3 regions of the Cobetia sp. MB87 genome follow, and region 2 is predicted to be linked to each of the others. Evidence: predicted binding sites of a transcription regulator. Region 2 holds the regulator's gene; each other region holds the start of a gene.
What was found. The regulator sigma-54, encoded in region 2, starts transcription at its own class of promoters, with help from an activator protein. The targets are predictions, from matches to a motif close to TGGCACNNNNNTTGCTNT.

Region 1: CDPAHKCJ_RS00320 (DUF3305 domain-containing protein) is a predicted target of sigma-54. The motif match lies at 3,050-3,067, and genes of this name have one in related genera.
Region 3: CDPAHKCJ_RS10665 (ANTAR domain-containing protein) is a predicted target of sigma-54. The motif match lies at 2,070-2,087, and genes of this name have one in related genera.

The regions. Positions count from the first base shown of each region.
Region 1 is NZ_VFBC01000002.1:10,078-17,994, reverse strand. It holds gene CDPAHKCJ_RS00335 (XRE family transcriptional regulator) at 17-655, shown strand; gene CDPAHKCJ_RS00330 (helix-turn-helix transcriptional regulator) at 949-1,986, opposite strand; gene CDPAHKCJ_RS00325 (formate dehydrogenase accessory sulfurtransferase FdhD) at 1,986-2,921, opposite strand; gene CDPAHKCJ_RS00320 (DUF3305 domain-containing protein) at 3,130-3,687, shown strand; gene CDPAHKCJ_RS00315 (DUF3306 domain-containing protein) at 3,684-4,457, shown strand; gene CDPAHKCJ_RS00310 (4Fe-4S dicluster domain-containing protein) at 4,957-6,873, shown strand; gene CDPAHKCJ_RS00305 (molecular chaperone TorD family protein) at 6,878-7,654, shown strand; gene CDPAHKCJ_RS00300 (twin-arginine translocation pathway signal) at 7,740-7,917, shown strand, end outside.
Region 2 is NZ_VFBC01000007.1:126,260-134,176, reverse strand. It holds gene CDPAHKCJ_RS06640 (KpsF/GutQ family sugar-phosphate isomerase) at 1-578, shown strand, start outside; gene CDPAHKCJ_RS06635 (HAD hydrolase family protein) at 707-1,276, shown strand; gene lptC (LPS export ABC transporter periplasmic protein LptC) at 1,276-1,959, shown strand; gene lptA (lipopolysaccharide transport periplasmic protein LptA) at 2,071-2,649, shown strand; gene lptB (LPS export ABC transporter ATP-binding protein) at 2,653-3,390, shown strand; gene CDPAHKCJ_RS06615 (RNA polymerase factor sigma-54) at 3,625-5,073, shown strand; gene raiA (ribosome-associated translation inhibitor RaiA) at 5,728-6,036, shown strand; gene CDPAHKCJ_RS06605 (PTS sugar transporter subunit IIA) at 6,046-6,516, shown strand; gene rapZ (RNase adapter RapZ) at 6,654-7,649, shown strand; gene CDPAHKCJ_RS06595 (HPr family phosphocarrier protein) at 7,636-7,905, shown strand.
Region 3 is NZ_VFBC01000008.1:261,792-269,708, forward strand. It holds gene CDPAHKCJ_RS10655 (hypothetical protein) at 1-86, shown strand, start outside; gene CDPAHKCJ_RS10660 (NarK family nitrate/nitrite MFS transporter) at 208-1,566, opposite strand; gene CDPAHKCJ_RS10665 (ANTAR domain-containing protein) at 2,129-2,704, shown strand; gene CDPAHKCJ_RS10670 (CmpA/NrtA family ABC transporter substrate-binding protein) at 2,755-3,963, shown strand; gene CDPAHKCJ_RS10675 (TetR/AcrR family transcriptional regulator) at 4,120-4,740, shown strand; gene preA (NAD-dependent dihydropyrimidine dehydrogenase subunit PreA) at 4,900-6,252, opposite strand; gene CDPAHKCJ_RS10685 (NAD(P)-dependent oxidoreductase) at 6,252-7,643, opposite strand; gene hydA (dihydropyrimidinase) at 7,850-7,917, opposite strand, start outside.

The DNA of each region.
Region 1 (7,917 bases), on a different contig from region 2:
TAGCGAAGCCACTCTCATGAGCACACCTACAGACAAGGACGCCGCCGTCCGGATCGCCTCCGGTCGCAAACCCTTCGTTGAGCCCCTGAAGCTTGGCGAACGCGTGAAGCAGATTCGCCTCTCCCATCACTGGACGCTGGAAGATGTCAGCCAGCGCACGGGACTGGCGCGTTCGACGTTGTCCAAGATCGAGAATGAGCAGATCTCACCGACCTTCACGGCGGTCCAGAAGCTGATTCATGGCCTCAACATCGACCTGCCGCAGCTGCTGAGCCCGCCCAAGCGCCAGACTGGCACTCTCGGGCGTCGCGACCTGACGCGCGTCGGTGATGGCAAATCACACCCGACACCGACCTATGAGCACGAGCTACTGTCCTGGCAGCTGGCGCAGAAACGCATGATTCCCTTCAAGACTCGCGTGCGCGCACGCAGCTTCGATGATTTCCCCGACTGGGTGCGTCACGACGGCGAGGAGTTCCTGATGGTATTGGCGGGCAGCATTCTGCTCTATTCGGAATTCTATGAACCCTTGCCGCTGGGCGATGGCGACAGCATCTATTTCGACTCCGACATGGGTCACGCCCTTGTCTCTACCAGCGAAGAAGATGCCATCGTTCTGTCGGTGTGCACTCGCAATGATTCGGACCCAAGCTGATCTGTCGTGAAGTGAGCCGAGCTGTGTTGAAGCAAGCTGAGCCACGCAACGCGCTGGCAGGAAGCTAAACCGTAAAGACAGCCTTGACGCGAGCCCAACCTGGCCGACCCATTCGAAACAACGACTTGCTTGATCATTCTCTCCGTCAACCCGAAATAAAAAAATCGCCCACTAGCCATGCGCTAATGGGCGATTTTTTGAGATGTTGTAAAGACACTCATGGCTTGCGCCGAGTCCTGGCCGCCAGCACCCGCTGGGCGTTCAATTTATCGAGCGTCTCAATACCGAGCGTCTCAATCGTGCTGGGCGGCGTCGCCACGCCAGATCAATTGACCGCATTCGCGCAGATCATAGCCGCCGAGGGATTGGGCCAGCTGGATGCCATTAGGTGTCGCCAGATAGTCCAGCAACCCCTGGAAGAGATCCCGGAAGTAGACATTGCGCGGCACCACCAGATCGAAGGCTTCTTCACAGACCGGCACGAAGCCGAGGCCGAACTCATTGGCGGCCGACAGCGTACCGGGGCCGACATCCACCTCGCCCCGCGCCACCATCGAGGCCACTTCACGCTCGGAATAGGCGATCGCCAAGGTGTTGAGCTGCTCGGCACGCATCTGATGGCCGGACAGCCACTCCTGCAGGAAGCGCTGCGAACCCGCCCCCTCCTGTCGCACCGCCCAACGCCGCTGCGAGCCGAACAGACCGCTGGGGTCGATGGACAAATGGCGGTCGTCATTGCGGATGATCAACCCCTGAGTGCGGCGCGCAAGCCGCACCATCACCCATTGGCGATAGCCATCATGTCCGCGAATCAGCGCCGGATGCCGCAGCGCCGCCTCCTCCGCACGCCCCCAGTGAATGGCGCAGACATCAGCCCGCCCCTGGCTGAGCAGATCAAGCCCCAGACGCGTGCCAGTGACGCTCATGCCATAGAAGGCGCTACCGGCATGCTGCTGATTGAGGCGCATGGAGAGCGCGGCCAGCAGCGGATCATCGCTGCCGGTGATCATCAGGCGATCCGCCAGTACACCATGATGGCTGGACTCGAGAATCCATTGCTCCACCAGTCGCCGTGGAAACAACCACTTGCCGGTCACCTTGGTCGCCGGCATGGTGCCGTCACTGGCCAGCTGATAGATCTTCTTCTCGTTGAGGTGCAGCAGGCGCGCAACCTCCTGCACCGTCAGAAAGGGGTTGTCGTGGGGGACCGGAGCTTGCCGGCCGGTAGCCGTACCTGAAGACTCAGCGGCAGAGCTGCCTGAAGGTGCGCCGAGTTCGGAGGAAAAGCCCTGTGAGAGTGTGTCGCCCAGCGGCGAACAGAGACGGCTCATCACTGGCCCTCCTTGTCGTGCCCGGCTGCGCCGACTGATGAGGATTGCTTGCCTGACGCGTCATGACGAGACGACTTGAGGGCGTCGCCTGCACGTAGCGGCGGGATGGCGTCCAGCACCAGCCGCCCGGCAGGGTCCACGGCCTGGAAATGGCGTCCCTTGGCGCGTGCGATCAACAGCACGCCAAAGCGTACCGCCAGCTCCACCCCCTTCTGCGTGACGCCGGAGCGCGAGACCAGCACCGAGATCCCCGCCTGAGCCACCTTCAGTACCATCTCGGAGGTCAGGCGACCAGTGGTATAGAAGATGTTGGCCCCCTGATAATCACTGGCATCATCACTCAGGGGCGCCAGCCAGCTCAGCCCCGCCAGCGTATCGACGGCGTTGTGGCGGCCGACATCCTCGATGAACGCCAATACCTCATCATCGCGGCACAGGGCGCAGCCATGTACCGCGCCGGCCTTGCGATAGGTCGCGTTGTGCGCCGCCAGCGCCTCCAGCAGGCGATACAACAAGGCCTGACTGAAGGGGCCTGTGTCCAGCGCGGCCAGTGATTGGCGCTCCAGCAGATTGCCGAATACCGTGCCCTGCCCACAGCCGGTGGTAACGGTGCGCTTGCCGAGGCGCTGCTCGATATCCTCGGGCAGATGACGCGTCACCACCGAGGCGCTCTCGACTTCCCAGTCCACCTGCAGCGCCTCGAGGTCCTCAAGTTCACCCAGCAAGCCCTGATTGCGTAGATAGCCGGCCACCAGCGCCTCAGGTTCGGCACCCAGGGTCATCAAGGTGACGATCTCGCGACGATTGAGATAGATGGTCAGCGAGCGCTCGGCGGCAATGGACTGCTGATGGCGCTCACCGCGCTCATCCATGACTTCGATGTCCAGCGTAGTGGGTAGTGTGGCGCGACTGATCGCTGGCCGTGCAGAGGGCATCATGAACTCGGGTCTCCCTGATCGAGCCGGTTGGAATGGCAATTCTTGCGCTGAATCGCCGTAGAGTACCAGTCCGATGGCAGAGCTGTCCCCGCACTGACTGATGGAGACCCTGATATCGCACGCAGCGGCATGTATCTTGCAAACCAGTACCATCGCAGCATTCTTTTCAGACCCGCTTGCGGGTATAGCAGTGAACAAGGAAGCCATGTCTGAATCCCTCCCTCCCCGCAGTGACGACACCCGCTGGTTGAGCGTCACCCTGGCGCCCACCACGCAGAAACTGGGGCGTTTCAGCATCGACACCTGGCGGATTGCCGACCTCTCGCCCTCCGCAACGCCAGAGGCGGACACGCACGCAGCAGAGCCTGCCGCCGCTGAAGAAGTGGCGCATCGCCGCATCCTGCCGCTGCAGCTTCATCTGACTGAGCGCACCGATTACCGCTACAACCTGCGCTGCGAGCAGCCGCGTCTGTTCGTCCAATGCGATGAACGCGAAGCCGACGGCATGCAGCCCCGCGTGGTGACAGCCTGTCAGGAGGTGGCATCACAGTGGATGGATGGCGACCAGCTGGTGCTGGACGTGCCGATGCCGCCGGCCTTGATGGTGTGGCTGGAAGCCTACCTCGCCCGTCACGGTGAGCGCATCGACGAAGGCAAGAAGAAGAAACGCAAGGGCGCCGGGCGCGCCAGTCAGGCAGAGCAGCACGCCGCGACGACCAACAAGGCGCATCAACCCGGTGATGGTACGGAAAGCACGTCATGAGCCAGCACGACGATAACGCAAGCCGGGCCAATGAAGGCCTGTTCTCGCGCTGGTCACGCCGAAAGCAAGGCGACAGACGGCGTGAAGATCAACTGGCACAGCTGGACAGCGCCGAGGGCACCAGAGGCAACACCCTTGCGCCCTCACAGGCGGGAGACGTCGCTGACAACAGCGCTGATACCCCTGCAGCGAGCGCCTCGCAGCACGCCCCCCCGAACGGAGACAGCCCCTCCTCGGCAGCCGAGCAAGCATTACCCGAGGGCGATCAGCAGACATCGGACGATGACCATACCGAAGTGTCAGTCATCGAGCTGCCAGACCCCGACACCCTGACACCAGACGCCGACATCAGCGCCTTCATGCAGAGCGGCGTGGACCCGGCGCTGCGCCAGCGTGCACTGCGACGCATCTTCATGGGTGGCGAGCACTCGGTGCGCGATGGGCTGGATGACTACGACCAGGACTTTTCCAAGGTGCGCCCGCTCGCCGAAGGTGTCGCCGACACGCTGCGCAGCTGGACCCGCAAGGTCGAAGAAGGCCTGGAAAAGCTCGATGAGACAAGCGAGGCACCCCAGGCGGATACGACACTGGAGACAGACAACCAGATCGCTGAGCAGGCGCCTGACGGTGGGGCGCCAGTGGATGAGTCACACGCGACGCCCAGGGACGAGATAGTCGAATCACCAAGCCCGCAAGCGATGTCAGCAGAAGACTCGTCCGAGCCAGCCCCCGCGTCAGATGATGGCGGCGTCGTCCGCGACAAGCCGTGACCCGGGGCTGGCCCCATGAGCGCATCAGGGCTCAGGATAAAGGACCAAGTCCCAAGGGCGTCAGGATGACGCGCCGCATAACCGACATGAGTCATTATGACCCACGAGCAAGCCGGACACCTCTGACCGAGGTCATCCTGATGCCTCATGAGTCACCCTGACGCGCCTGCTCAAGGCGCATTGACTGCAACGCACCTGCAAGATTCAGCATGACATGCCAGTACTTGAAGATGATGACTGGCGTCAACCGCCTACGGTGATGAGTGCCTGCGCGACCTGACAGCGCCTTTCTCTCATCAGGCGTAAAACGGCAATGGCATCAACAGCATGCAAGGACAGTTGGCATGTCATGAATCCCTCACTGAAAGACTGTCGATCGCCGACCCGGCCCTCACCGCGAAAGACCGCGAGAATCAGCGACGACCGGGGCCTGCATCACCCGCCTGCCACCTGACGGCAGCTTGCATGCAAGGTCCGCCACGACCGAATAAGGATGAGGATGCTCAGCTCAAGCCTCGAGAGCGCTCAACGCGCCCTCAATCAACAAGCACGCCAACGCGCCCTGTCATCCGCCATGGGTGGCTCATCAGCCTCCAGCCTGCCGCTATTGGCGACGGATGCCGGTAGCGCACCCATCCGTTATCACAGTCTGGGACGCACCGTGATCATCGGCAGCGAAGCGCGAGTGCGAGCGCTGGCAAGCCTGCTGACCCGCCTGCCGGCCACCGCTCAGCTGCCGGTGGCACTCTTGATCAGTGAGCAGGACAACAGTGCGCTGGTGACGATGGATGAACAGCATCTCGCCGCCAGCGAGTCGTTGCCTGCGCACAGCGCCCCGCGTGACATGCTCACGCTGAGCGGCCACCTCGGCCAGTTCAGTCTTGCCAGCGATGGCGTCAATCTGGCTGCTGCACTGGTGCCGCAAGGTGCCGGCAGCGCGCCCCATCTCGACCTGATCGCCGACCTGTCCAGCCAGCCGCTCAACCAGGCGGAACTGCCACCGCCCGGCTATCTGCAAGCCGGTGCGGACGTCATCGCCGAGCTGGATCAGCTGGTCGCCGATGCCGGAGCCTCCCAGCAATCACTGTCACAGCTGACCGCCTGGGCCATGCAGTTCGCGGGCCTGATCGGCAACTTCGACAAACCGAATTACGTGACCGTCAATCTCGATACCTGCGCGCACTCCAGTGCCGGCAATGTCGGCTGTACGCGTTGCCTGTCATCGTGCAGCGCCGATGCCATCTTCTCGGTGGCCGGTCGTCGCAATGCGCATATCGAGATCGACCCATACCTGTGCCACGGCGCGGCCAGCTGCGTCAGCGCCTGCCCGACCGGCGCGCTGAGTTTCACCCAGCCTCCGGCCGAGCAGCGCATGGAGCAGATCCAGCGCCTGCTGGAGCGCTATCAGGATGGCGGTGGCCTCTACCCGCTGCTGCGCTATCGCCTGGAGCAATCCCCTGCCTCGCAGACTGCCCTGGCGAGTGTCGATCAGGAGCGCTGCCTCGATATCAAACTCGAGGAAATCTCCGCCACCGGGCACGACGAGTGGCTGGCCGCTCTCGCACTCGGCGCGACACAGGTCATCGTCGAACTGCCCCACGACCTGCCCGCAGGCCAGCACCAGCAACTCGATAGCGAACGTCGCCTGGCATTGACCCTGCTCGACAGCATGGGACTTGCCAGTGCGGACAGTGGCGAGCCGCGCATCCGCTTCGTATCACTGCCGGCCACCCTGCCGCAAATGGATGCCCGCGAGGCTGACCCCCTGCCCTTGATCACGCCGCTGTGTGTCGCTCTGGCACCGGGCGCGGATAGTGAAGAAGAGCAGCAACCCAGCCAGCCGATCGCCCGTGACTGGCTGCTGGGTCAGCCGCAGGCACGCCCCGGCAAGCGCGAACGCCTCAATCGGGTGCTCGATCACCTGGCGACACTGTCGGTCGCGGACCTGGCGCAGGACAGCGTCGCCGTGCCGACAGGCGCGCCCTTCGGCGTGGTGAACGTCGACAGCGACAACTGCACGCTGTGCCAGGGATGTGTCGCAGTCTGCCCGACCAGCGCTCTCTCGGCCAATCGCACGTCGCCTGCACTATCCTTCACTCAAGGTGACTGCGTGCAGTGTGGCCTGTGCGAGCAGGCATGCCCGGAGCAGGTCATCACCTTGGCACCAGGCTTTGCTCCGCAGCCCGAGGTGCGCCGCGAACCTCAGCTCATCAAGCAGGATGTGCCCTTCCCCTGCATCAGCTGTGGCACGCCGTTCGGCTCTACCGCCACCATCACGGCGATGCAGACCAAACTGGCCTCGCATGCCTACTTCCAGGGCGATGGCGCACTGCGCCTGAAGATGTGCAGCGACTGCCGCGTCAAGGACATCTGGCACGAAATGGCACGTAATCCCGATGCCCAACTCAAGGTTTGAGCCAATGACATCACCCACGTCGACTCCCGACGACTTTGCATCAGGTGGGACTGACGACCGTGCATCTGACACCGCTGCGGCCGACTCTCTGATAAGCCATAGTGAAGAACAGCAGGCATTGCGCGCCGACCTCTATCGGTTGCTGGCGCGGCTGCTGCGCGCGGCACCGGATGCGGAGCTGATCGACTTTCTGGCCGAACTTGACCATGACGCCATCAGCCTGCCCGGGGCCGCCGAGCAACAATTGCCGCGCGCGCTGGCGTCGCTGTCATTGGCCGCCCGCGTCAGTGACTCGCGCCGCCTGGAAGACGACTTCTTCCAGAGCCTGGTAGGCGTGGTGCAGGGCGAGGTAGTGCCCTACGCCAGCTGGTACCTCACCGGCTCGCTGATGGAGATGCCACTGGTCGCCCTGCGCCAGGATCTCAAACGCCTCGGTTTTGAGCGCCAGAGCGATGTGCATGAGCCCGAGGATCATCTCGGCGCGCTGTGCGAAGTGATGGCCATGCTGATCGATGAGGTGCCCGGCGAGCAGGTCAATTTCTTCCGCCGCCATGTGGCCAGCTGGGGCGAGCGCTGCTGCGCCGACCTCGCGGGACGCGAGAGCCCCTTCTATGCCGCCGTCGGCTACCTGGGGCAGGCCTTCCTGCGGGCAGAGCGCCTGAACCTCGGTGATTCGATCCCGCTGCATGCGGCGACCGGAAACAACTCTGGCGAGCAGGTGACGGCTGAGGCCGTCCAGCTCGTCACGCCAGCCAGGGCGGCGCCCGACGCAAGACACTGATGTCACGCATGACGTGAAGCAACATTCGAGACTGCAACGCTATCCATCTCGCATCACCCAGCAGCATTCCCGACAGGAGATCAGCATGAAGACTGATGACGCAAAAGACAGCCATAACCAGGCGCGCCAGGGGCGCCGCAAATTCCTGCGCGTACTGGGCGCCAGCACCGTAGGGGTTGCCGCAGCAGGGTCATTGGCCGGTGCCGTGATTCCGGAGCAGGCCGCGCCAGAGGCCCCCGCCAAGGACAAGGGCACGGACAACT
Region 2 (7,917 bases):
CGCGTGACGCCGAGGCCCACCTGGACACCAGCGTCGCCCAGGAAGCCTGCCCGCTGAATCTGGCACCCACTGCCTCGACCACCGCCGCGCTGGTGATGGGCGATGCCCTGGCGGTGGCACTGCTGGAGGCCCGTGGCTTCACTGCCGAGGAATTCGCGCTTTCCCATCCGGGCGGCAGCCTGGGCCGACGCCTGCTGCTGCGCGTGCAGGATGTCATGCATCAGGGCGATGCCCTGCCGCGCGTGGCGCTCGGTAGCCCGCTGCGCGATGCGCTGCTCGAGATCACGCGTCAGGGAATGGGCTTCACCTGCGTGATCGATGATGATGACCATCTTGTCGGTGTCTATACCGATGGTGACCTGCGCCGCACCCTCGACCAGCACGGCGATCTGCGGGCGCTGAAGGTCGATGATGTCATGACCCGCGGCGGCAAGACCGTGCGCGCCAGCATGCTGGCCGCCGAAGCGGTGCGCATCATGGAAGAAAACCGCATCAGCGTTCTGGTAGTCTGTGACGAGGATGAGCACCCCATCGGAGCCATCCATATGCACGGCCTGCTGGCCAGCGGCGTGATCTGAACTCCCGCGGGCGTTCGCTGTCTCTGTTCGACGGCAGATCGTCCCGGCAGCAGACGCTACCGCTCAACGCCCATCAGCGCCGTTCACAGGACAGCGTCAAGCATGCACGGAGTGCGAGGAGAAAGACCATGAGCGACACGAATTCCCTGAGCGACGAATATCCGCAGGACATCATCGACCGCGCACGCCGCGTGCGTCTGCTGGCGCTGGATGTGGATGGCGTGCTCACCGACAACCGCCTGCACTACGATGCCAACGGCGTGGAGACCAAGTCCTTTCACGTCCAGGATGGCCATGGCCTCAAGCTGGTGCTGCGCAGTGGCGTTCGCGTCGCGCTGATTACCGGCCGCAGCTCGCCTATGGTCGAGCGTCGCGCCAAGGAGCTGGGCATTCAGGATGTCATCCAGGGCCGCGAAGACAAGCTGGTCGCGCTGACCGACCTGTGCCGCGAGCACGGGATCGAGCTGGAAGACGTCGCCTATTGTGGCGATGACCTGCCGGACCGCGAGGCCATTCGTCGTGTCGGTCTCGGCGTCAGCGTGCCCAACGCCATGGCTTACGTGATGAGCGAAGCCAACTGGGTCACCTCACGCCAGGGCGGCGATGGCGCCGTGCGCGAGCTCTGTGATCTGCTGCTCAAGGCACAGGGCCACTGGGCCTCGGTGCTGGATACCTACCTGCAGGAGTCGCGTCCCTGATGTTACGTCTGCCCCGCCCTTCTCCGCGTCTCTGGCTGATGCTGCTGTTGCTGCTCGTCGGTGGCGTGCTGGCGCTGATCGAGCAGCGCAACAGCCTGGAATCGACCGTCAATGTCGAGGTCGACAGCAGTGAGCCGGATTACTATCTCGACGGGGCAGACATGACACGCTTCGATGCGCGCGGTGTGGCGATCCAATCCATGTCATCACCGCATATCGAGCACACGCCAGGCGATGACGTGACCCGGGCGCAGACCCCGAAGATTCGCACCAACGACAGTGAAGACCGCCGCTGGTATGCCACGGGTGACAGTGGCGTGCTGAGCGCCGGCGGCGACACCTTCACCCTCGAGGGCAATGCCAGGCTGCGCCAGCCCGATGACCGCTGGACCCTCGATACCGATGTCCTGCACTACAGCCGTGATCAGAACCGCGCCTGGAGTGACGTGCCGGTCGTGATCACCCAGAATGGCCAGCATGTCGAGAGCGACAGCTTCAGCGCCGACCTCTCCCAGGATGCCGCCGTGCTGCAGGGCCGCGTTCGCAGCGTTCTGCAACCCGGCAAGGGCCAGAGCGAAGCCAGCAAGGAAGCCGAGCGCATCGACTCGGGCGCCGACAGCACCACCACCGAGGATGGGCGCGTCAACAGCACCTTCGAGGCAGCGCCTGCCAGCGATGAATGAACCTGCCGGGCTGGCGGCCTTCGCGCCATGACCCGCGCCGCAATACCTTATTCTCTGCCGCTCGATGGCATCATTGCTCGGGCGGCGACCCCGTCATGCCAAGGAGCCACCATGACTTCCACGACTCGCAAGCCCTTGACGGCCTGTCGCCAGACCCTCAACAGCGGTGTCATGGCGCTCTGCCTGGCACTGGGCATGTCCACCTTCGCCCCGGCCGCCATGGCGCTGGACAGCGATGCCAGCCAGCCGATCAACATCGCCGCGGATGCCCTGTCTCTCGACGACAAGGCCGGTACCGCCACCTACACCGGTCAGGTGGAGATGCGCCAGGGCAGCATGAAACTCGATGCCAGCCGCGTCGATATCAGCCGCGCCGGTAGCGGCGAGATCTCGCTGGTCAAGGCCACCGGCAAGCGTGCCTACCTGGAACAGCAACCCGCGCCCGACGAGAAGCTGGTCAAGGGCTGGGCCGACACCATCCGCTACCATGCACTGGAGCGTCGCGTGGAGCTGGTCGGCAATGCGCGGCTCGAAAAAGGCGATGATACCTTCGAAGGCGGCTACGTGGAGTACTTCCTCGACAAGCGCCAGGTGAACGCCAACAACAGCAAGACGGCACAGCAGACCGAAGGCGGTCGCGTGCACATGACTCTGACGCCGCGTGGCGCCAATGCCAGCAAGGAAAACTGAGTCATGACTGCTACTCCGCGTACGCTGAGCGCTCGCCATCTGGCCAAGGCCTACAAGGGCCGCAAGGTGGTCAAGGACATCTCGCTGGAGATCCGCCAGGGCGACATCGTCGGCCTGCTGGGCCCCAACGGCGCCGGCAAGACGACCTCGTTCTACATGATCGTCGGGCTGGTGCGCGCCGATGCCGGCAACGTCTCCATCGATGACAAGGACCTCTCCGCTGCCGCCATGCATCAGCGTGCACGCGCCGGCATCGGCTATCTGCCGCAGGAGGCATCGATCTTCCGCAAGCTGTCGGTGGCCGACAACATCATGGCGATTCTGGAGACCCGCAAGGACCTGGATCGCAATGGCCGCAAGGCACGCCTTGAAGAGTTGCTCGAGGAATTCAGCATCACGCACATCCGCGCCAGCGCCGGCATGAGCCTGTCCGGCGGGGAGCGTCGACGGGTCGAGATCGCCCGGGCACTGGCCACCGAGCCGGACTTCGTGCTGCTCGATGAGCCCTTTGCCGGCGTCGACCCCATCTCGGTGGGCGAGATCAAGAGCATCGTGCGCCAACTGCGCGATCGTGGCATCGGCGTGCTGATCACCGACCACAACGTGCGCGAGACACTCGATATCTGCGATACCGCCTATATCGTCGGCGATGGCCAGATCATCGCCCACGGTGACGCGGACTCCATCCTGGCCAACCAGCAGGTGCGCGACGTCTACCTGGGCCACGAGTTCAAGCTCTAGGGTCAGCAGATACGCTGAGCCCCACCGGAGGCGAAAGCTTCAAAAGCCGCTGCGTGATTTTATCGCGTAGCGGCTTTTTCATGTCTGACATCAGACGCATGCATGACGTCCATACCACCTTGGTGGAAACATGGCATGCAAGTTGCTTGAATATTCACGGCAACCACTTGTCAGTGCCCCGAGTCACGGTATAGCGTAGTAAGCACGTTCCTTTGCCGTGAATTGACTGACTCCATGAAACCCACCCTGCAACTCCGCCTCGGCACCTCGCTGACCATGACGCCGCAGCTTCAGCAAGCGATCCAGCTGCTGCAGCTGTCGACGCTCGACCTGCGTCAGGAGATTCAGCAAGCCCTCGAGTCCAACCCCATGTTGGAGCTCGACGAGGACTACGAGTCGCTGGATGTCGTCGAGACACAGGATTCGAGCGAGATCTCCACTGCCGACTCCTCGAGCGAGATTCCCGAGGAATACCCCCTCGACAGTGACTGGTCGGACCTCTACCAGGACCACGCCGGTAGCCTGACCAGCTCCGGCAGTGGCAGCGGGAGCGAAGAAGGGCCGGACTTCGATCGCAATACCAGTGTCGAGAGCCTGCAGGACCACCTGCGCTGGCAGCTGGCGATGACCGACCTCGATGGTCGTGAACGCCAGATGGCGGAGAGCCTGATCGATGCCGTCGACGGAGCCGGCTATCTGAGCCTGTCACTCGACGAGCTGGTCGATGGCCTGCGTGGCCAGGGCCTGCCCGGCCTCAAGGCCTCCGAGCTCGAGCAGGTATTGCTGCGTCTGCAGCAATTCGACCCGACCGGCGTCTTCGCCCGTGATCTGCGCGAGTGTCTGCTGCTGCAACTGGCACTGTTACCGGATGACCTGCCGCTGCTGGCGCAGGCGCGACGCCTGGTACGTCAATTCCTCGAGGCTCTGGGCAACGATGACCGCAAGCTGCTCAAGCGCCGCCTGAGCCTTGACGATGACGAGCTGGATCACGTCATCCGCCTGGTGCGCGCGCTCGATCCGCGTCCGGCATCCGCCTGGGGCGAGCCCGCCAGCGATTACGTGATCCCTGATCTGCTGGTGCGCCATACCCGCCATGGCTGGCAGGTCGAGCTCAACCCGGAAGCGCTGCCCAAGCTGCGCATCCAACCGGAATACGCCGCGCTGATCAAGCGTGCCGACAAGTCCGCCGACAACACCTTCCTCAAGGACAACCTGCAGGAAGCGCGCTGGCTGATGAAGAGCCTGTCATCGCGCAATGACACCCTGCTCAAGGTCGGCCGCGAGATCATGGCGCGTCAGATCGACTTCCTCGAGCAAGGCGAGGAAGGCATGAAGCCGCTGATTCTGGCCAACATCGCCGAAGTGGTCGAGATGCACGAATCGACCATCTCGCGGGTCACGACCCAGAAGTATATCCACACCCCGCGCGGCGTCTTCGAGCTCAAGTTCTTCTTCTCGAGCCAGGTCGGTGGCAGTGGCAGTGGCGACGCCCACTCAAGCACCGCCATTCGTGCCCGTATCCGCAAGCTGATCGCGGAAGAGCCGGCCCGCAAGCCTCTCTCCGACTCTCGACTGGTCGATCTGCTCGCCAGCGATGGCATCGAGGTCGCACGCCGTACCGTGGCCAAGTATCGCGAAGCGATGGGCATCCCGTCCTCCAGCGAGCGCAAGCGTCTGGCCTGACGCGTCACCTGCGGCTGCCATGCCCTCACCTCTGCAATGGCAGCCGCCGCCAACTTCAAGCGCTGGATCTTCCGCTCGCCAGCTTCTGACTTCGCGGGTATCGGGCGCCTGTCGCGCGCCCTGTCACCCCGCCAACCGCTCGTCAATGCCCCATCATGGCCAATGACGGAGCACAGGATGATGGCAAAAATCTGCCGCTCCGGTAGTGCCATTCTCCGTCAATCGCATGTTTTTAAAGTCACTTTTGCGCCTGTTGCACGTGGATAACACTTGATGACCTCTCCGACAGGCCGCTTGCTCCACACAATCGAAGCGCCTGAAAGGCGACGTACATGCAGGGATTGGCGACGAAAACCCGCCTTCTTGCGCGTCTTTCACGCACCACCCATCAGACGCTGCCTTGAAGTCCACTCCGTTACCCCTCACTGAGTTGAAGACAAGCACTGAGCCACGATGCAGCGCAGCGTTGATCTTTGCGCAAAGCTTGGGCATTGTCGGTACAGACGCTCACGACATCTGACGCCACTGGCAAGGGTGCGAAAACATCACCAGACGGTGGCCGTCAAGCCTGTTGCAGAGCGTCCGATCAGGGTTTGCTCGTAGTCAAAAAGGGTTACAATTGAATGGCAACCCGCTGGATAAAGGAGCGTGTCCATGCAAGTGAATATCACCGGGCATCATGTGGAACTTACCGATCCTCTCCGCGATTACGTCAACGAGAAGCTCGCTCGCCTCGAACGGCATTACGACAACATCACCAATGTTCAGGTGACACTGTCGATCGAGAAGGAGCGCCAGCAGGCTGCCTGCACCTTGCACGCGGCAGGCGCTGACCTCCACGCCCTGGCAGAAGACCCCAACATGTACGCTGCCATCGACGCGCTCGCCGACAAGCTGGATCGCCAGCTGGTCAAACACAAGGAAAAGTCCCAGGCTCGCTCTCAGGGCACCGGGACCCGTTGACCTTCAGCCATGACACTTGATCAGATCCTTCCCCCCGAGCGCACGCTTTACGGTGTCCCCGGGGGGAGCAAGAAGCGGGTGCTTGAATTCTTCAGCACCTTCATCGCACAGAACATTCCCAGCCTGGATAGCCAGGAAGTCTTCTCGCGCCTGATCGGGCGCGAGAGACTGGGGTCGACCGGCATTGGCCACGGTGTGGCCGTGCCCCATGCACGCAGCCCGCATTGCAAGACGCCAATCGCTGCGTTTCTGAAGCTCGGTGAACCCATCGACTTCGATGCCATCGACGGAGAACCCATCGATCTGCTGTTCGTGCTGCTGGTACCTGAGGAAGCGGATGAGACCCATCTGACGCTGCTCGGGCAGGTCGCGGAATTGCTCAATTCCCCGACCAATCGCTCGGCTCTGCGCCAGGCAGACAGCCAGCGTGCACTCTTTGAGGCATTGACCCAAGCCATCGCCGAATTACCGGCGCGCTGAATGACAGGCCCGGACATCGTCCGGGCTTTCGTCTTGCTGGCCTCCCATCGGCCGACGTACAGCGCACTGATAGCGGGCAGCCTTCTGCCCCACCCCTGCATTCTTTCGACGTTGACCTCGCCCTTGGAGAGCACTTCATGAAGATCGTGATCATCAGCGGCCGCTCCGGCTCCGGGAAGTCCATCGCGCTCCAGGCGCTGGAAGATATTGGCTACTATGCCATCGACAATCTGCCCGGCATGCTGCTGGCGCCACTGGTCGATCAGCTCGAAAAGGACAGCCCGGCGCGCCGGCGCATCGCGGTTTCCATCGATGCCCGCAACCTGCCGGAAGCCTTGACCCGCTTCCCCGAATTGCTCGACAGCGTCCGCCAGAGCGGCATGGACGTCCAGGTCGTCTACCTGACCACCGATTCACGAGTGCTGCTGGAACGCTACTCGGCGACCCGTCGTCGTCACCCTCTGACGCGCGACAACGACCACACCCTGGCCGAGGCCATCGAGATCGAGCAGAAGACGCTCGCCCCCATTCGCCAGAAGGCCGATCTGGTCATTGACTCGACCAACCTGAGCGTGCACGACCTGCGCTCGCGTATCACCGAACAGGTCGCCCAGCACAGCTCCCGCCACCTGACGCTGACCTTTGAATCCTTCGGCTTCAAGCATGGTGTACCGACCGACGCCGACATGGTGTTCGATGCCCGCTGCCTGCCCAACCCGTACTGGGACATCAACCTGCGCGGCGATACCGGTCGCGATGACAGCGTGGCGGAATTCCTGCAGCGCTACCCCACCGTCCAGGCGATGCATGACGATATCGCCGGCTGGCTGGAACGCTGGTTGCCCGCCTATCAGGACAGCAATCGCAGCTACCTGACGGTGTCCGTGGGCTGCACCGGCGGCCAGCATCGCAGCGTCTACCTGTGCGAGCAGCTGGCGAGCTACTTCGCCGAGCGCCTGCCTGAGGTGCGTCTGCGTCACCGCGAGCTGGGCATTCATACCGCGCTGAGCAACGCGGGTGAGGCAAGTGACGGCGAGACGGCCGAGCCAAGCCATGTATCTGCCAGCGCACAGGACAGTCAGAAGAGCGATCAACAAGATCGTCAGCAGGAGCACCGCGATGGCCTCTCGTGAGCTGACATTGACCAACCGTCGCGGTCTGCATGCCCGCGCAGCCACCAAGCTGGTCAATTGCTGTGCGCCCTATTCCGCAACGGTGATGGTCAGCCATGGCGAGCGACGCGCCAATGCGGCCAATGTGATGGCATTGCTGATGCTGGCCGCACCCTGCGGCACCACGCTGCTGATCGATGTCGAGGGCGAACAGGCCGATGAGGCGATGCTGGCCATCGAAGCGCTGTTCGAGGCGCGCTTCGAGGAAGACGAGTAACCGCCACTGACA
Region 3 (7,917 bases), on a different contig from region 2:
AAGGCCCGATGGAGAAGGCCGGTGAAAAGATGGACAACGCCGTCGAGGAAGCCGGTGATAGCGTCGAGAACGCCACCGATAGCTGAGGCTCGGCTGCCAGCGCCGCGATGAGTCGCCGCTGATCTGAGTCGTCACCAGACACAAGAAGGCCCCGCCTCCCATGAGGCGGGGCCTTCTTGTGTCTGGCTCGGGGAGAAAGACGTCCGCTTATGCCGAGGCGGGCTGCTGCTCGCGCTGTTGCTTGCGGTCCGCGACGGCGGCGTCATAGGCGCGGCTTTCCTCGGCTTCAGTGGCGGCGCTGAAGCGCACCAGCAGCGCGAACAGCGAGATCACGATCACGCCCATGCCCAGGTACATCAGGCCTTCCTGGTAGGTCAGTTCCTCACTGCGGAACAGGAAGCCCGCGGCGACCGCGCCTGCGTTGCCGCCCGCACCGACGATACCGGCCACCGCGCCGAGTGCCTTGCGATTGACGAAGGGCACGATACCGAAGGTGGCGCCTTCCGCCATCTGCACGAAGAGGCTGAAGACCAGCATGATGCCGATGGCCACCGCGAGGGTTTCCATCTGAGCGAAGCCGACCAGCGCGACGCCTTCACACAGCAGCGCGATGAACAGCCAGCGCACGCGGCCCTTGAGGCCGGACTGGCGGGCGAACAGGTCGGAGAACACGCCGCCCAGGGTGCGGGCGAACAGGTTCATCAGGCCGAACAGACCCGCGATGAGACCGGCGGTGGCGAGATCGAGATCGAAATGATCGAAGAAGTAGATGGCGGCGACGTTGTTGATGGTCAGCTCGACCCCGAAACAGGCGCCATAGACGAGGAACAGGGCCCAGACGCGAATGTCGCGTGCCGCCGCGCCGAAGGTGGCGCGCATGCTGTATTCCTTCTCGGCCTTGGGCAGCTCACCACGCTCACGCAGCTCGCTGAAGTTGCCGTCCGGCGCATCCTGGGTGAAGAAGTAGTAGGCGAGCCCGGTGAGGAACAGCACGATGCCCGGCACGATCATCGCCAGACGCCAGCCCAGGGTCTGCTCGACGCCCAGCATCAGCAGGCCTGCCATCACCAGCGGCATCAGCATCTGGGTGGTGCCGCCGCCCAGGTTGCCCCAGCCCGCCGTGGTGGCGTTGGCGGTACCGACCACATTCGGGCCGAACATCACGGAGGTGTGGTACTGGGTGATGACGAAGGAGGCGCCGATGGCACCGATGGCCAGGCGGGCCAGGAAGAAGGATTCGAAGCTGTCGGCGAAACCGATGCACATCACTGGCAGCGAGCCGAGGCACAAGAGCCAGGTGTAGGCCTTGCGTGGCCCGATGCGATCACACAGCACGCCGATGGCGAGACGCACGATCACCGTGATGGCGACCGAGGCGATGATGGTGTTGCCGATCTGGGTCTTGGTCAGGCCAAGGTCGTCACGCACCACGGCCATCAGCGGCGCGATGCCGAACCAGCCGAAGAAGCAGACGTGGAACGCGAACCACGACATGTGGAAGGCGCGCATTTGCGGGGTGTTGAAGCTGAACAGCCGGATGCGGCTGGCCTTGTTGCGGATATCCATGAGTGGGCTCCTGATTCAGCGTCGGTGCCGGGCACGAAGTCAGGTGTGCTCGGCGAGTGGTCGAACGGCTGTGAATGAACGACAGCAAGGGCGCCTCGTCTTTGAGGGGCCTGGTTCGACGCACTCGTACTCCGAAGAGCCTGGTCCACGTCATGGATAGCGATGGCAGCAGTCGGTGATGCCATGGTTGCCGGCAGCAGAGCGTCTGTGCGGCAAGTGACAGGAACAAAGCAAGTAGCGCGCCAGTTGCGGGGGTATGGTCGGGACAAGTCCCAGAAGATCAATGCCTTGGCGATGGCAGTGGCTTGGCCTGCGCAGGCGGTATCACGGGATGGCTGCCCACTCGATGCGCGCTGGCGGTGCGCCGGCAAGGCGCGAGGTACCAGTCTGGCGCACGCGAGTGGCGTTGAGAGCGCCGGCAAGGCGCGTGCCTCATTGCAGTGCAGCGGCGCTTTCGGCTCGACGGCTGCGAAGGCCCTTGGCCGCAAGGTTGCACCAGATTGCGGCACGAATCCTGCTTGGGTGTACCGCAAGACTCATGCCCGACTCAAGGAAACCTGACATGCCCGTGACCGTGCTGATCGTCGATGTCCGCAGTGAGCGCTCTGCCGCGCTGGAGCAGGCGCTGTTGAGTGCTGGCTTCGAGGTAGCGCTGCGCGTTGACGAGCACGAGGACCTGCACGCGCTGGTCGAGCAGCATCAACCCGATGCGGTGATCATCGACGCCGATCTGCCCAGCCGCGACACCCTGGAGCATCTCGGCCAGCTGGGGCGACGCTATCCCAAGCCGATGATCATGCTGGCCAGTGAAGATGCCCCGGACCTCGTGCGTGAGGCGGCCGGCGCCGGTGTCTCGGCCTATGTGGTGGACCACGTCATGCCAGCGATGGTGCGCAGCATGGTCGAGGTCGCCATCACCAGCTTCGAGGCGCACCGTGCGCTCAAGGGGGAGCTCAACCGTACCCAGACCACATTGGTGCAGCGCCGCAGCGTCGATCGCGCCAAGGCCGTGGTGATGGAGACGCGCGGGCTCAGTGAAGATGCCGCCTACCAATACCTGCGCAAGACCGCCATGAACCGGCGCCTGGCCCTGCATGAGCTGGCCGATGAGCTGCTCAAGGCCGCGCGACGGCGTTGAGCCGGTCGCCGTACTGTCCTTCTCTCTCGATCGTTCAAGAGGTGTGCGTGATGCCCACAGATGTACCCCTGAATGGCCATCAGCTGACGCTGGGCCTGATGCCACTCAATGATGCCGCGCCCTTCGTGGTCGCTGAGCAGTTGGGGCTTTTCCGCGAGGAGGGGCTGGCGGTGACACTCAAGTGGCAACCTTCGTGGGCGGCGTTGCGCGATGACCTGCAGACCGGTGTGCTGCAGGGCGCGCAGATGCTGGCGCTGATGCCGCTGACCTCGACCCTGGGCCTGGATGGTCGCGCCACGCCGGTGATCAGTGCCATGACGCTCAATCTGGGCGGCAACTCCATCACGCTGTCACGCGCGCTGATGGCCACCCTCGGCGAGGATGGCCACGACCTCTCCAGTCCGTTGCAGGTCGCGAAGGCGCTGGCGGCGCATGTGCGCGAGCGCAAGCAGCGCGGCGAGCCGCTGCTCAAGTTGGCCAGCGTGCACCCGTTCTCCTCGCATCGCTATCTGTTGCGCTACTGGCTGGCAGCGGGCGGCATCAATCCGGACCGCGACGTCGAGATGCGCGCCGTGGCACCGCCGCTGATGGCGGCACAGCTGGCCAGTGGCGCGCTGGATGGCTTCTGTGTCGGTGAGCCCTGGAACAGTCTGGCGGCGGCGCAGGGCATGGGGCAGGTGGTGGCAGGCAGTCACGATATCTGGCGCTTCGGGCAGGAAAAGGTGCTGGGCGTGCGCGAGGACTGGGCGGAGCAGCATCCGCTGGCGCATCAGGCGCTGATTCGCGCGCTGCTCAATGCCTGCGCCTGGCTGGACCGCCCCGGCAATCGGGCGAAAGCCGCCGAGTGGCTGCACGACGAGGGCATGCCGGAGGTGCCGATGAGCGTGGTGACACGCGGGCTGGAGGATGTCGATGTCGAGCAGTCGGTGGAGGAGTTTCAGCAGCACAACCCTGGCTGGACCATCTTCCATCGCTACGCAGCCAACTTCCCGTGGCGTTCCCAGACTCGCTGGTACATCGCCCAGATGCAGCGCTGGGGGCATCTGCAGGGCTTCAATGACGAGGATCTCGAGGCGACGCTGACACGTTGTGTGCGCCCGGACCTCTACCGCACGGCGGCCCGCAAGCTGGGCATGGTGGTGCCGGTGGCGGATGAGCGCAGCGAAGGCACGCACCCGGCCCCCTGGTGGCTGAGCGGCGAGGCGGGCCAGGTGCCGATGCCGGCGGATGGCTTCATCGATGGCGCGGTCTTCGAGTGACGTTTCGGCTGCGCGCCTTGCAGCCCCCTGCGAGCAAGGGCTGTCAGGGCAACCGCCGCCATTGAGCGGATGCCGGGGAAACCTGACGGCTCAGACATGTTGGCAGTGCGGTTGTGATATTCTCATCGCACTGCCAGCACCGCGTCAGGGGATCGCATGACCACTCGCAAGTCTCAGATTCGCAAGGACAATGTCGGCCGCATTCTGCTCGCCGCCGAAAAGATCTTCGCTCTCAAGGGCTATGTCGGCGCCAGCATGGTCGATATTGCCGCCGAGGTAGAGCTGCCCAAGTCCAATCTGCATTACTACTTCAGCACCAAGGAAGCGCTGTATCGCGCGGTGCTCGATGGTCTGCTGGCGCTGTGGAAGGAAGATGCGCTGTGCTTCGAGGCCTATGACGACCCGCAGCTGGTGCTCTCCACCTACATCCGCGCCAAGATGATGCACTCGCGCCAGCGCCCCTATGGCTCCAAGGTGTGGGCCAGCGAGATCATGCAGGGCGCGCCGGTGCTGGGCGAAGAGCTGACGGTGTGGCTCGACGAGTGGGCCGAGATGAAGAAGTCACGTCTGCGCCAGTGGATCGGCGAGGGCCGCATCGACAACGTCGATGCCTCTGCCTACCTGTACATGATCTGGGCCAGCACCCAGCACTACGCCGACTTCGACCACCAGATCGCGGTGCTCAATCAGGGCAAGGCGCTGAGTGATCGCGAATTCGAGCAGGCGGTGCAGAACGTGACGCGGGTGCTGCTGAAGGGCGTCGGATTGTCTGCCTGAGTCAGCAGGTGACTTCATGATTTCATTGTCCTTAAGCTAATCATTGTCATAATTGGTGGGTCATCAAGCCAATAAAAAAGGGGCTGCCATTGCTGGCAGCCCCTTTTTGATTCTCATCTATTGCTAGCTGTTCCCCGGGATCAGGGGAGCACCAGACGATCAGGCCGCGCGATGCGGATTGCGCGGGTCCTCCATCCAGTTCATGTACGGCTTGCCGGTGTCCTGCACTTCCATGGTGATGCAGTCCTCGACCGGGCAGGTGATCTCGCACAGGTTGCAGCCCACGCAGTCGGCGTCCTTCACCTCATAGCGGGCGGTGCCGTTGTCCTTGGCCAGATGCAGGATGGCCTGGTGCGAGGTGTCCTCGCAGGCGATATAGCAGCGTCCGCAGCCGATGCACTTGTCCTGGTCGATGCGGGCGATCACCTGATAGTTCATGTCCAGCTGCTTCCAGTCGGTGGTGTTGGGCACCGCCGCGCGGGAAAACTCGTCGATACGCTGATAGCCCTTGCTGTCCATCCAGCGCCCCAGGCCATCCTTCATCTCCTCGACGATACGGAAGCCGTGCAGCATCGCCGCGGTGCACACCTGGACGCTGCCCGCGCCGAGGGCGATGAATTCGGCGGCATCTTCCCAGTTGGAGATGCCGCCGATGCCCGAGATCGGCAGGTTGGCGGTTTCCGGCGTGCGTGCGATCTCGGCCACCATGTTCAGCGCGATGGGCTTCACGGCGCTGCCGCAATAGCCGCCGTGGGTGCTGCGGTCGCCGACGATGGGATGCGCGACCATGCGGTCGAGATCCAGATGGGTGATGGAGTTGATGGTGTTGATCAGCGAGACGGCATCGGCGCCGCCACGCCAGGCGGCCTTGGCCGGTTCACGCACGTCGGTGATGTTGGGGGTCAGTTTGACGATTACCGGCAGCGAGCTGTAGGTCTTGCACCAGCGCGTGACCTGCTCGACATACTCCGGCACCTGGCCCACCGCCGCGCCCATGCCGCGTTCCGGCATGCCGTGGGGGCAGCCGAAGTTGAGTTCGATGCCGTCACAGCCGGTGGCCTCGACCTGCGGCAGGATGGTCTTCCAGGCTTCTTCCTCACACGGCACCATCAGCGAGACGATCAGCGCGCGGTCCGGCCAGTCCTTCTTGACCTGGGTGATCTCGCGCAGGTTGATCTCCAGCGAGCGGTCGGTGATCAGCTCGATGTTGTTGAAGCCGCTGACCTCGCCATTCGGGCCATAGTGCGCCGAATAGCGCGAGGAGACGTTCACTGCCGCCGGGTCTTCCCCCAGCGTCTTCCAGACCACGCCACCCCAGCCGGCCTCGAAGGCGCGTACCACGTTGTAGGCCTTGTCGGTGGGCGGGGCGCTGGCCAGCCAGAAGGGGTTGGGGGCGCGAATACCGGCGAAGTTGACCGACAGATCGGCCTTGTAGCTGGTGACGTGATCGTCAGCCGCGCCAGCGCCTGCCGGGCGTGCATTGTCATCATTGAGCGGGGTATGAATGGTCATCAGGCGGCCTCCACCTTGAGCATCAGATCGTGATGGATGGCCTCGGCGGCCAGCTTGCCATGGGCGACGGCTTGAACGGTGAGGTCCTGCCCGCGAGCGATGCAGTCACCGCCGGCATAGACGCCCGGCAGACTGGTGCGCAGCATCTCGTCCACCTCTATCTTCGCTCCCTCGCGGGCCAGCCCTGCGGCATGGGTATCGCTCAGGCTCGCGTCATCAAAGCCCTGACCGATGGCGGTGAAGACCCCATCGCAGGCCAGCGTGAAGGTCTCGCCGGTATCGACGAGGCGGCCATCCTCGACCCGCGTGCGCGCGAACTGCATCGCACTGAGCGCGGCATCACCACCACCCTCACTGCCGCTTGCCACATCGATGGCCAGCGGGCGCGCCCAGGTGTGGATCATCACACCATTGGCGCGCGCGATTTCCTGTTCGTGATGGGTGGCGGACATCTGCTCCTCGCCACGCCGGTAGACCAGGTCCACCGTCTGCGCGCCCAAGCGTTTGGCCTGCACGGCGATGTCGATGGCGGTGTTGCCCGCGCCGATCACCACCGCGTGCCTGGGCACCGCCAGGGCGTTCAGTTCGCCGCTCTGACGTAGCACCTTGATGAAGTCGGTGGCCGCCATCAGGCCGCTGGCATTCTCGCCGGTCAGGCCGAGGGCATGGCTGGTGCCAAGGCCGAGGCCCAGGAAGACGCTGTCGAATTCGCGTGTCAGGGAGGCCAGCGCCAGGTTGTCGCCGAGGCGCTGGCCGTGGCGGATCTCGATACCGCCGATCTCGAGCAGGAATTCGACCTCGCGGGCGGCGAAGTCATCGGTCAGCTTGTAGCGGGCGATGCCGTATTCGTTGAGGCCGCCGGCCTTCTGCTCGGCCTCGAAGATCACCACGTCGTGGCCGAAACGCGCCAGGCGGTGGGCGCAGGAAAGTCCGGCAGGCCCGGCGCCGACCACCGCGATACGTCGGCCGGTGCTCGCTGCCCGCGTGAACGGGTGGGCTTCGAACTGGGCGTTGTCCAGCGCATGTCGCTGCAGCAGGCCGATCAGCACCGGCTGGCACTCATCGCCCTGATTGCGCACGCAGGACTGCTCGCAGAGGATCTCGGTGGGGCAGACGCGGGCGCAGCTGCCGCCGAGGATATTGGCATCGAGAATCTCGCTGGCGGCGCCTTCGAGATTGTCATCGTGGATACGGCGAATGAAGGTCGGGATGTCGATGCTGGTCGGGCAGGCCTTGATGCAGGGCGCGTCATAGCAATACAGGCAACGCGAACTCTCGATGAAGGCCTGGCGCTTGCTGAGCGCCGGATGCAGGTCTGTGAAACGCGCACTCAGCGCCTCTTCCGCGAGCCCGGACGGGGCCCAGTGGGAAGGAGTGGAGGATGTGGTCACGGTGTGGCTCCTGCCCGCGCTCAGGCGCGGGGTCGTTGTTGTTGGTCTTGCAGGCGAGTCGGGTTGCGCTTCTTGACTGGCAGCGGCTTGTTTGGAAGTGCTAAGGGACCGGCAGCGCGTCAGGTGCGCCGCCAGGCCGCCGTTCAGTCGTGCCGTACTGGTCTCAGCCGTTTCGTACTGGTCTCAGGCTGGCCGTTCGTCGTCCGTCAGCTGCGATCCACGGCACTGACGACATTGCTCTCGGCGCGGGCCTTGAGCTGGTCGAAGACACTGG